DNA from 3 places in the Pseudoxanthomonas sp. GW835-FHT14C01 genome. Region 3 is predicted to be linked to each of the others. Evidence: predicted binding sites of a transcription regulator. Region 3 holds the regulator's gene; each other region holds the start of a gene.

The links. The regulator HrcA, encoded in region 3, represses chaperone genes, less so after heat shock. The targets are predictions, from matches to a motif close to TTNGCACTCNNNNNNNNNGAGTGCNAA.
Region 1: the regulator HrcA is predicted to act here: its motif matches at 1,897-1,923, upstream of AC1Q5B_RS18875 (co-chaperone GroES).
Region 2: the regulator HrcA is predicted to act here: its motif matches at 1,586-1,612, upstream of rpoH (RNA polymerase sigma factor RpoH).

Annotation. Positions count from the first base shown of each region.
Region 1 is NZ_JBXAGB010000004.1:217,274-220,546, reverse strand. Features, by position in the region: gene AC1Q5B_RS18885 (protein-disulfide reductase DsbD family protein) at 1-1,426, opposite strand, end outside; gene cutA (divalent-cation tolerance protein CutA) at 1,440-1,763, opposite strand; gene AC1Q5B_RS18875 (co-chaperone GroES) at 1,971-2,264, shown strand; gene groL (chaperonin GroEL) at 2,396-3,273, shown strand, end outside.
Region 2 is NZ_JBXAGB010000001.1:602,295-605,567, forward strand. Features, by position in the region: gene AC1Q5B_RS02625 (hypothetical protein) at 1-563, opposite strand, end outside; gene rpoH (RNA polymerase sigma factor RpoH) at 696-1,574, opposite strand; gene AC1Q5B_RS02635 (metal-dependent hydrolase) at 1,756-2,598, opposite strand; gene AC1Q5B_RS02640 (dipeptidase) at 2,652-3,273, opposite strand, start outside.
Region 3 is NZ_JBXAGB010000002.1:1,140,719-1,143,991, forward strand. Features, by position in the region: gene recN (DNA repair protein RecN) at 1-1,300, opposite strand, end outside; gene hrcA (heat-inducible transcriptional repressor HrcA) at 1,390-2,439, shown strand; gene grpE (nucleotide exchange factor GrpE) at 2,482-3,003, shown strand; gene dnaK (molecular chaperone DnaK) at 3,113-3,273, shown strand, end outside.

The DNA of each region.
Region 1 (3,273 bases), on a different contig from region 3:
ATCGGTGGCCGACCGCGAATACGCCCGAGAGGCTCAGGCCCACCGCGAACATCACGTAGGCCAGCAGGCCGACTATCCACGGTTGCTGCAGTTGGAAGCCCCAACCCAGCGCCTGGCCCGCGGCACGCAGCGCGATGGCCAGCGCGCCGACGGCGACGAAACTGACCAGCACGCCGGCCGTGTACCAGAGCGCGCGCCGACGGGCATCGCGACCGTCGCGTCCACTCTCGGCCAGCGACAGCGCTTTCAGCGAGAGGATCGGCAGCACGCAGGGCATCAGGTTGAGGATCAGGCCGCCGAGCAGCGCCAGTGCCAGCGCTGCAATCAATGACGTCGCGTCGCGCTGGTTGCGTGCCAGCACGTCTTCGGGAGGGCGTGTGCGCTCCACGTCTGCGGCGACAGGCGTGGTTGTTGCTGCCGCTTCCGCCTCCGGCTTGGCGACAGCCGTATCGGCCGTGTTTGCCGTTGCCGGCGCGGGCGCGACGGCGGCGGGAGCGGGCACGTCTGGTGTAGTGGCCGGGGTCACCGTACCTGCCGGGATCGACAGCGCCACGCGCCGCATCATCGGCGGATAGCAGATGCCATCGGTCTGGCATCCCTGGAACGTCACGCGCAGCGTCGCCTTCGCGGCATTGCCATGCTGGCGTCGCAACGGCACCGGTACTTCGGCCTGGTCGAAGTAGACGGTGACCTCGCCGAAGTGTTCGTCGCGGTGCGCCTTGCCCTTGGGCCAGCGCGGCGCCTGCAGCGCGATGCCCTGCGCGCCTTCCAGCGCCATCGAGGTGCGGTCGCGGTAGACGTAGTAGCCGCGGGCCGGGGTGAAGCGCAGCAGCAATTCGTTGCCGTTGAACGCGATCGCCTCGAAGGCGAACGCCTGGTCCGCCGGCAGCGGCAGCGCATCCATGCCGGCCTGCGGTTTCTGGCCCAGCAGATTGCCGGTGAGCGTCGTTCCCGGCCCCAGCGGCACGAAGGCCTCGTCCGCAGCGGGCGGCAGCGCCACCTTCAGCGTACGCGTCTGTGGCGGGTAGCAGATGCCGGCGTCGGCGCAGCCCTGGTACTTGATCTTCAGTGTGACGCTGTCCGTCGGCGCCGCCGGCTGGCCGGGCAGACTGGCGACCAGTTCGCTACGGTAGGTTTCGACGTCGCCGAAGAACTCGTCGCGGTACGCCTTGCCCTTCGGCAACTGCAGCGGCTGCGCGGCGAAACCGGCATCGGCTTCCACCCCCGTGCGGTGCCGGTAGAGGTAGTAGCCCTCGGTGATCTTCCAGCGGATCTCGATGCGGTCGCGGGCCGGCGCGGTGGCGGTCAGCACGAACGCCTCGTCCACCGGCAACAGGTCGTCCTGGGTGATCGCCGCCGCCCCGCGGGGCGCGGACAGGCCGATCAGGAACAGCAGCAGGACGGGCAGGGCACGGGTCAGCGTCATCAGGGCACTCGGGTCAGGCGTCCTGCCGGGTTTCGGTGGCCACCCAGGCCAGGTAGGCGGGCAGGCCGGCCGCGGTTTCGACCGCCAGGATCTCCGGCAGTTCATAAGGGTGGAGCTCGGCCAGCCGCACCATCAGCGCATCACGCCGGTCGGCGGTGGTCTTGGCCAGCAGCTGGACCTCGGTGGCCTGCTCGACCTTGCCCTGCCAGCGGTAGGTCGAGATCGCTCCGGGCAGCAGGTTCACGCAGGCGGCCAGCCGTTCTTCCACCAGCGTCCGCGCCAGCCGCTGGGCGGTGTCGGCGTCCGGGCAGGTGGACAGGATCAGGTAGACGGACATGGGCCGGCGATTATCGCAGACCGCCCGGCCCGGCCCGGTCGCAAAAAAATCTGCCGCCAGGCCCTTGAAAGCGCGGCGGCCCCGCCCAACATCGGTCGGCATCCGGCGTTGCCGGGTTTTTGCGTCCGCGACGTTGGCAGTCCCTCGAGGCGAGTGCTAACATCGCCGCCCCTTTCCCAGTCCAATCAATCACTTAAGAGGATTGAAATGAGCAACATCAAGCCGCTGTACGACCGTCTGGTGGTCAAGCCGATCGAAGCCGAAGAAACCTCCCTCGGCGGCATCATCATTCCCGACGCCGCCAAGGAAAAGCCCACCAAGGGTGAAGTCGTCGCCGTCGGCGAGGGCAAGTTCGTCGAAGCCACCGGCAACGTCCGCGCCCCCAAGGTCAAGGTCGGCGACAAGGTGATCTACGGCCAGTACTCGGGTTCGGCCTACAAGCAGGACGGCGTCGAGTACAAGATCATCAAGGAAGACGACGTCCTCGCGATCCTCGGCTGATGCCGAGGCGGGACTCGTGATGGGTGCTTCGCCGCAGCGCGACGCGTTGACGGTTCCGCCCAGTCCGAGTTCCCGCCGCCCGACGCTCATCGAATCACTCATCACCCCATACGAATCACGGAGTTTTTCCAATGGCTGCAAAAGATATCCGTTTCGGTGAAGACGCCCGTACGCGCATGGTGCGCGGCGTGAATGTCCTCGCCAATGCCGTCAAGGCCACCCTCGGCCCGAAGGGCCGCAACGTCGTGCTCGAGAAGAGCTTCGGCGCCCCGACGATCACCAAGGACGGCGTGTCCGTCGCCAAGGAAATCGAACTGGCCGACAAGTTCGAGAACATGGGCGCGCAGATGGTCAAGGAAGTCGCTTCCAAGACCTCCGACAACGCCGGTGACGGCACCACCACCGCCACCGTGCTGGCGCAGGCGTTCATCCGCGAAGGCTCCAAGGCCGTCGCCGCCGGCATGAACCCGATGGACCTGAAGCGCGGCATCGACCAGGCCGTGAAGGCCGCCGTCGAAGAGCTGAAGAAGCTCTCCAAGCCGACCGCCGACGACAAGGCGATCGCCCAGGTCGGCACCATCTCGGCCAACTCCGACAGCAACATCGGCGACATCATCGCCGAGGCGATGAAGAAGGTCGGCAAGGAAGGCGTGATCACGGTCGAGGAAGGCTCGGGCCTGGAGAACGAACTCGACGTCGTCGAGGGCATGCAGTTCGACCGCGGCTACCTGTCGCCGTACTTCATCAACAACCAGCAGTCGCAGCAGGTCGAATTCGACGACCCCTTCATCCTGATCCACGACAAGAAGGTGTCCAACGTCCGCGAACTGCTGCCGGTGCTGGAAGGCGTCGCCAAGGCCGGCAAGCCGCTGCTGATCGTGGCCGAGGAAGTCGAAGGCGAAGCGCTGGCCACCCTCGTGGTCAACACCATCCGTGGCATCGTCAAGGTCGCCGCCGTCAAGGCGCCGGGCTTCGGTGACCGCCGCAAGGCCATCCTGGAAGACATCGC
Region 2 (3,273 bases), on a different contig from region 3:
CCGATGTGCTCGCGGATCAACGGATACCGCTGTGCGGCCTCCTGCGCCTGGCGGATGAACAGGCTGGCGCCGGCGTCGAGGTCATCGTCATGCGCATGGTCGTGTGCATGGCCTTCTTCCTCCGCCGCCAGTGCATCGGCATCGCCTTCGATGTCGTGACGGGTGCCGTCCGCCATGACCAGGACGCCGGGACCCAGCGCCTCCTGCGTGGCGCTGACAGTGAGGAAGCGCGCCGTGACACGCCCCTTGCCGCGGCTGCCTTCCACATCGAACACCAGCACGTCGGGGCCGGGCTCGTCCATGCTCGCCGCATCATCGAGCGCCACCTTACGGATCGCGCCGAGGTGCGCAGCCACCACCGGATCCACCTGCAGCGCGGCACGCGCTTGCGCGTCGTACTCCTCCCGGTCGATGCTGAAACGGACACCGCCCTGGCCTTCGCTCGATTGGGTGTTGCCGCCGTCGGCGGCGTAGGCCGCCGGGATACCCGATGACGCGGCCAGAGCGCACACCATCGCCAGCCCCCACACGAACAGTCCCCCTCGCTTGCTGCCCCACCCCATGCCTTGCTCCTTTTTGTCGTCGTGCCGCCTGTGGCGGGTCGCGGCGTAGTGGACCACATCCACAGATCGCCATGCCACAAAAGAAAAGAGGCCCGACGGGGCCTCTTCGATATCTCATCACATGCCGGACGCTCAGGCGGCGAACAGCGCCTTCATCTTCTTCAGCGCGTTGGCTTCGACCTGGCGCACGCGTTCGGCGGAGATGCCGTACTCGTCGGCCAGCTCCTGCAGCGTCACCTTGCTTTCGCCATCCAGCCAGCGACGCTTGATGATGTCGCGCGAGCGGACATCGAGGTTCGCCAGGCCTTCGCGCAGCAGTTCCATCTGGTTGTCTTCGCTGTCGGCACGCTCATACGCCTGCGACGGATCCTCGTCGCGCGCGACCAGATAGCTGGCCGGGGAAGGCGGCGCATGGTCTTCGTCCTCGTCCGACGGCGCATCGAAGCCGATGTCGCGACCGGACAGGCGCGATTCCATCTCCATCACTTCGCGCTCGGACACGTTGAGGTCCTTGGCGATGGCGCTGACCTCTTCGGCGTTCATCCAGCCCAGTCGGGTCTTGGACTTGCGCAGGTTGAAGAACAGCTTGCGCTGCGCCTTGGTCGTGGCGACCTTCACGATGCGCCAGTTCTTCAGGATGAACTCGTGCATCTCGGCGCGGATCCAGTGCACGGCGAAGCTCACCAGACGCACGCCCATGTCGGGATCGAAGCGCTTCACCGCCTTCATCAGGCCGATGTTGCCTTCCTGGATCAGGTCACCGAGCGGCAGCCCATAGCCGTTGTAGCCACGGGCGACGTGTACGACGAACCGCAGGTGCGAATGCACCAGTTCGCGCGCCGCGTCGAGGTCTTCGTCCTCGCGGTAACGGTTGGCGAGCGCACGCTCGTCTTCGACCGTCAGCACCGGAATCTGGTGCACGGCGCTGATGTAGGCGTCGAGCGAACCCAGGGCGCTGGGGATCGGCAGGTTGCTGGTGACCAGGGCGGTAGTGGGAGTGTTCTGGCTCATGGGCAGGGATGTTAGCAGTCGGGGGGTTCGACTGCTAACCGTGTCGAAAGTTCCGGATTGTTCCAGCCGCGCAACGACACACAGCCTCGGCTCAAAAGGTAACCATGTATTTACAATCAATAACTTATGCGGCACTCGACTATCATACCGATGTGCGAAGGGAGCCGGCAAAGGCGTTCGTTCAGGTTCGGGGTGCCGTCGGAACGATGGAGGGTGGCTCGGCCGCAGCCTGCCGCGCCAAGACGATGGCGGCCACACCGTCGGCACCGGGCAGGCAAGAAGGATGGAAACCGGGACGCAGGTAATCCTGCAGATGACGCAGCGTCCGCCGGCCCATCCCATGGCCCGCGCCGACGTGGTACGTCAGTTGCCGCCACGTAGCCATCCGCCATAGCCGGCGATCCTGCGCGAGCAGCGATCCAGCCAAACCGGTCAACAGGAGATAGAAGAGGAGGGTGGTCATCACCGCGCCCAGTAGCCGCACGGGATAGCTAGGCGAAACCGCCTGCAACAGATCGAACGCCACCGCCCGGTGCTCGAGCTCCTCGGCGAAATGCCATTCCATCAGGTCGCGCACGCGCGGATCGGCATCGACGAGGATGGATTGCGTCAGGAACTCGTAGCCAAGGAATGCGTTTATGTGCTCGACGCAGCTCACCAACGACACGCGCAACCACACTGGCGCGACGCGATCCATGACGCGGAAGATGCCACGATCCACCGCGCGCTCAAGAACGCGATACGCATAGCCCTGTGCATCCAGGTTGTCCCAATAGCGCTTGTGCGCAACACCATGTTGCGCTTCCTGCCGGATGAAAGCCTGGCAGCGTTGCCGCAGCTCGTCGTCTTGCAGTGCCGGAAGGCAGGCGTTGAGCGTTCGGATGTAGAACGCTTCATTCGCTGGCACGAGGATGGTGTACGCATTGAGCAGCGACGACACGACTTCGTTGCCCGGCAGCCAATGCTTCGGGATGTCGCGGGTCAGCACGGCGGCGAACCGCCGGGTCGTAATCGATTCCCCCATGACGTTTCCTTTCCTGGATCGCCCTTCCGTAGCTTGCCGGCGTGCCGCACGCTCTAAGGAGCCGCATCCCGGGCTTCGGCCGATGCGATCCCCTGCGCTGCCCTGATCACCCTCAGCAGATTGCCGCTCCAGATCTTGCGCACGTCCTGCTCCGTGTAGCCGGCGGCCATGAGGGCCTCGGTAATCCGCGGCAGTGCGCTGACGTCTTCCAGACCCGCCACGCCGCCACCGCCATCCCAGTCCGCGCCAATGCCAACGTGGTCCACACCCGCGACTTTCAGGATGTGAAGCAGATGCGCCATGTAATCCTCGAAGGTCGCTCGTTTGACCGGATAACGCTCCTCGATGGCGTGCCGCTCGGCCAAGTAAGCAGGTACCCGATCAACGGCCAGCCGGTTCTCAGGGCCATATTTTTCCGTTAGCGCGTCCATCGCGGCTTCCCGCTCGGGGATCTTCGGGATGTTGATCAGATAGCCGCCGAACGCATTCACGTGGATGACGCCCCCCTTCGATGCCAGCTGGCGAAGCCGTGCATCGTCGATATTGCGGGGATGGTCGTACAGCGCATCCGCACTCGTATGCGAGAGCACGATCGGCGCCCGCGACAGCACAAGCAGCTGATCGAATACGTCATTGCTGGCATGCGAAGCATCCAGCACGATACCTAGGCGGTTG
Region 3 (3,273 bases):
CGCCCGAGGCGACCTTGCGCAGGGCGCGCGGAGGTTGGCCGGCGTTGGCGGAGACCAGGAATTCGACGCGTTCGGCACCTGCAGGATCGGGACGTTCGCCGTCCTGCGCCTCCAGTGCGATGTCGAACCGGCCGCCGCCCATGCCCAACTCGGCGATCAGCGCCGTAGTGGTGTCGCCCAGCGTCTTCGCGGCGCGCTGGCGCGTGCGCGTCAGCGCGGCAGCGGCATTGCGCCACTGTTCCCTGGCGCGGTTGATCTCGCCATTGAGCAGGAGCAGCCGTTCGCCGGCGCCGCGCAACGCGTCCAGTTCGGCCGCGAGGCGGTCATGCTGCTCCTGCAGGCCCTCCAGCGGCACCCGGTGCTTGCGCGCGAGGTCGTGCACGCGGGCGAGCTTTCGTTCCAGCGCATCGAACTGCAGCGGCTCGCCATCGAGATCGTCGCGGACCTGGCCCAGCAGGGAGAGCGCTTCCTCGATCTGGATCGAAGCGCCGTCCAGCAGCGCGTCCACGTCGCGCAGGCGCGGCTCGTGCTCGGCCTGGCGAGTGAGGTCGACGCGGACCTGCTGCAGCTGCCGCGTCAGCGAAGGGGTGTCGTCGCCGGCCAGTTCGCCCAGCGCGGCATCGCAGGCCTGGATCAGGCTGGCGGCATGGGCCTGCCGGCGGTGGCTGGCCACCAGCGCTTCGAGCGCGGCCGGCGCCAGATCTTCGCGCTGCAGTTCCGCCAATTGGTGTTCCAGGTAATTGATCCTGTCGGAGACATCGCCCTGGCCTGACAGCTGGTCGCGTTCGCGCAGCAGTGCCGTCCAGCGGCGGGCGGCCTCGCGTACCGCGCTGCGCTCGCGGTCGTTGCGGGCGAACGCGTCGAGCAGGTCCAGTTGGCTGTTGCGGGCGAGCAGGGCCTGGTGCTCGTGCTGACCGTGGATTTCGACCAGACGGCCGGCCAGGTCGGTCAGCTGCGACAGCGTGACACTGCGTCCATTGATCCAGGCGCGCGAGCCACCGTCGGCGCGGATCACCCGGCGCAGCTGGCATTGGCCGTCGTCGTCCAGTTCGTTGTCCGCCAGCCAGGCCTGCGCCGGCGATCCGGGGGCGGCGGCGAATTCGGCGGACAGTTCGGCGCGCTCGGCGCCGTGACGGACGACGCCACTGTCCGCGCGCAGGCCGGACAGGAAGCCGAGCGCGTCCACCAGCAGCGACTTGCCGGCACCGGTTTCACCGGAAATGACGGTCATGCCGTCGCCGAATTCCAGTTCGGCAGCGCGGACGACCGCGAAATCCTTCAGGGCGAGATGTCTGAGCATGCGGCGGATTGTAAGCGGAGCCGGCTCACCGACTGAGACACCGGCAGGGCCGGCTTGCAAAGGTCCGGACACGACGTTATCTAGCAGGCATGAACTCGCCATCCCCCCCGCTGGATCCGCGCGCCCGCCAACTGCTGCGCACGCTGATCTCGCGGTACATCCGTGACGGCGAACCGGTGGGGTCTCAGACCCTGGCCCGGCACGCCGGGCTGGAAGTCAGTCCGGCGACCATCCGCAACATCCTGTCCGAACTGGAAGAGGTCGGGCTGTTGAGCTCGCCGCATACCTCCGCCGGCCGCATCCCGACCGCGCAGGGCTACCGGGTGTTCGTCGACAGCCTGGTGCAGGTGAAGTCGCTGGGCGACGGCGAAGTCGCCAGGCTGCGCGCCGAGCTGTCGGCCGGCGCCGGCACCCAGGCTTTGCTGGGGAACGCCTCCGAGCTGCTGTCGGCGATGACCCATTTCGTCGGCGTGGTCAGCGTGCCCCGGCGCGAGCAGTTCGCCTTCCGCTACATCGACTTCGTGCCGCTGGACGGCCAGCGGGTGATGGCCATCCTGGTGTTCGCCGACAACGACGTGCAGAACCGGGTCATCGAGACGCGGCGCCCCTACGAGCGCTCCGAACTGGAGCGCATCGCCAACTACCTGAACACCCAGTTCGCCGGCCGTCCGCTGTCCGAGATCCGGACCAACCTGCTGCGCGACCTGCGCCGGGCGCAGACGGAGATGGAAGGGCTGCTGGCCGAATCCATCGAGCTGGCCGAACAGGCGCTGACGCCGCCGGGCGACGATGTGGTGCTGGCCGGACAGACCCGGCTGATGGGCGTGCAGGAGCTGTCGGACCTCGAACGGTTGCGCGATCTGTTCGAAGCCTTCGCCCGCAAACGCGAGATCCTGCAACTGCTGGAGCGGACGATCCGCGCGCCCGGCGTGCGCATCTTCATCGGCGAAGACACCGGGCTGGCGCCGCACGATGGCGTGTCGGTGGTGACCGCGCCTTACATGGCGGGCGGGCAGGTGCTGGGGGTGCTGGGCGTGATCGGCCCCACGCGGATGGCCTATGACCGCGTCATTCCGGTGGTGCAGGCGGCGGCCGATGTGCTGGGCGCGGCCTTGAATCCCGAATCCACGGCCCCATAGGTTCCCGGGTTGGGCGGCTGGACCTGCCGCCAGGGAACCGAAATGAACGAACAGCACGAACACGACCTTCCCCCGGGCCCGTCGCCCGAGGCTTCCGACACCGATGCCGCCCTGCTGGCCGAACTGGAAACGCTGCGCAACGAGCTGGACCAGCTGCGCGCGACCACGCTGCTGGAGCGCGCGGACCTGGAGAACCAGCGCAAGCGCGTCGCCCGCGACATCGAGCAGGCCCGCAGGTTCGCCAACGAGCGCCTGCTGGGCGACCTGCTGCCGGTGTTCGACAGCCTGGATGCCGGCCTGGCCGCCGCGGGCACGGAGCCCAGCCCCCTCAAGGACGGCCTGGAGCTGACGTTCAAGCAGTTGCTCAAGGTGGCCGGCGACAACGGGCTGAGCCTCCTCGATCCGGCCGGCGAAGCGTTCAACCCCGAGCACCACCAGGCCATCAGCCAGGCCGACGCGCCCGGCGCCGAACCCGGCAGCGTGGTGCAGGTATTCCAGAAGGGCTACGTGCTCAACGGACGCCTGTTGCGGCCCGCCCTGGTCGTGGTCGCGAAGCACGACTGAACGCCTCGGCGAAGGCGCTTGAACGGCGCCATCGCACCCCTATATCGGGACCATCGCCCGGCTGACCGCCGGGTCCAACATCAGCATTTGCTAGGGAGCGAGATCCATCATGGGCAAGATCATCGGCATCGACCTGGGCACGACGAACTCGTGCGTGGCGATCATGGACGGCGGCAAGGCCCGCGTCATCGAAAACTCGGAAGGCGACCGCACCACGCCCTCCATTGTGGCTTACACGAAGGACGGTGAAGTGCTGGTTGGCGCCTCGGC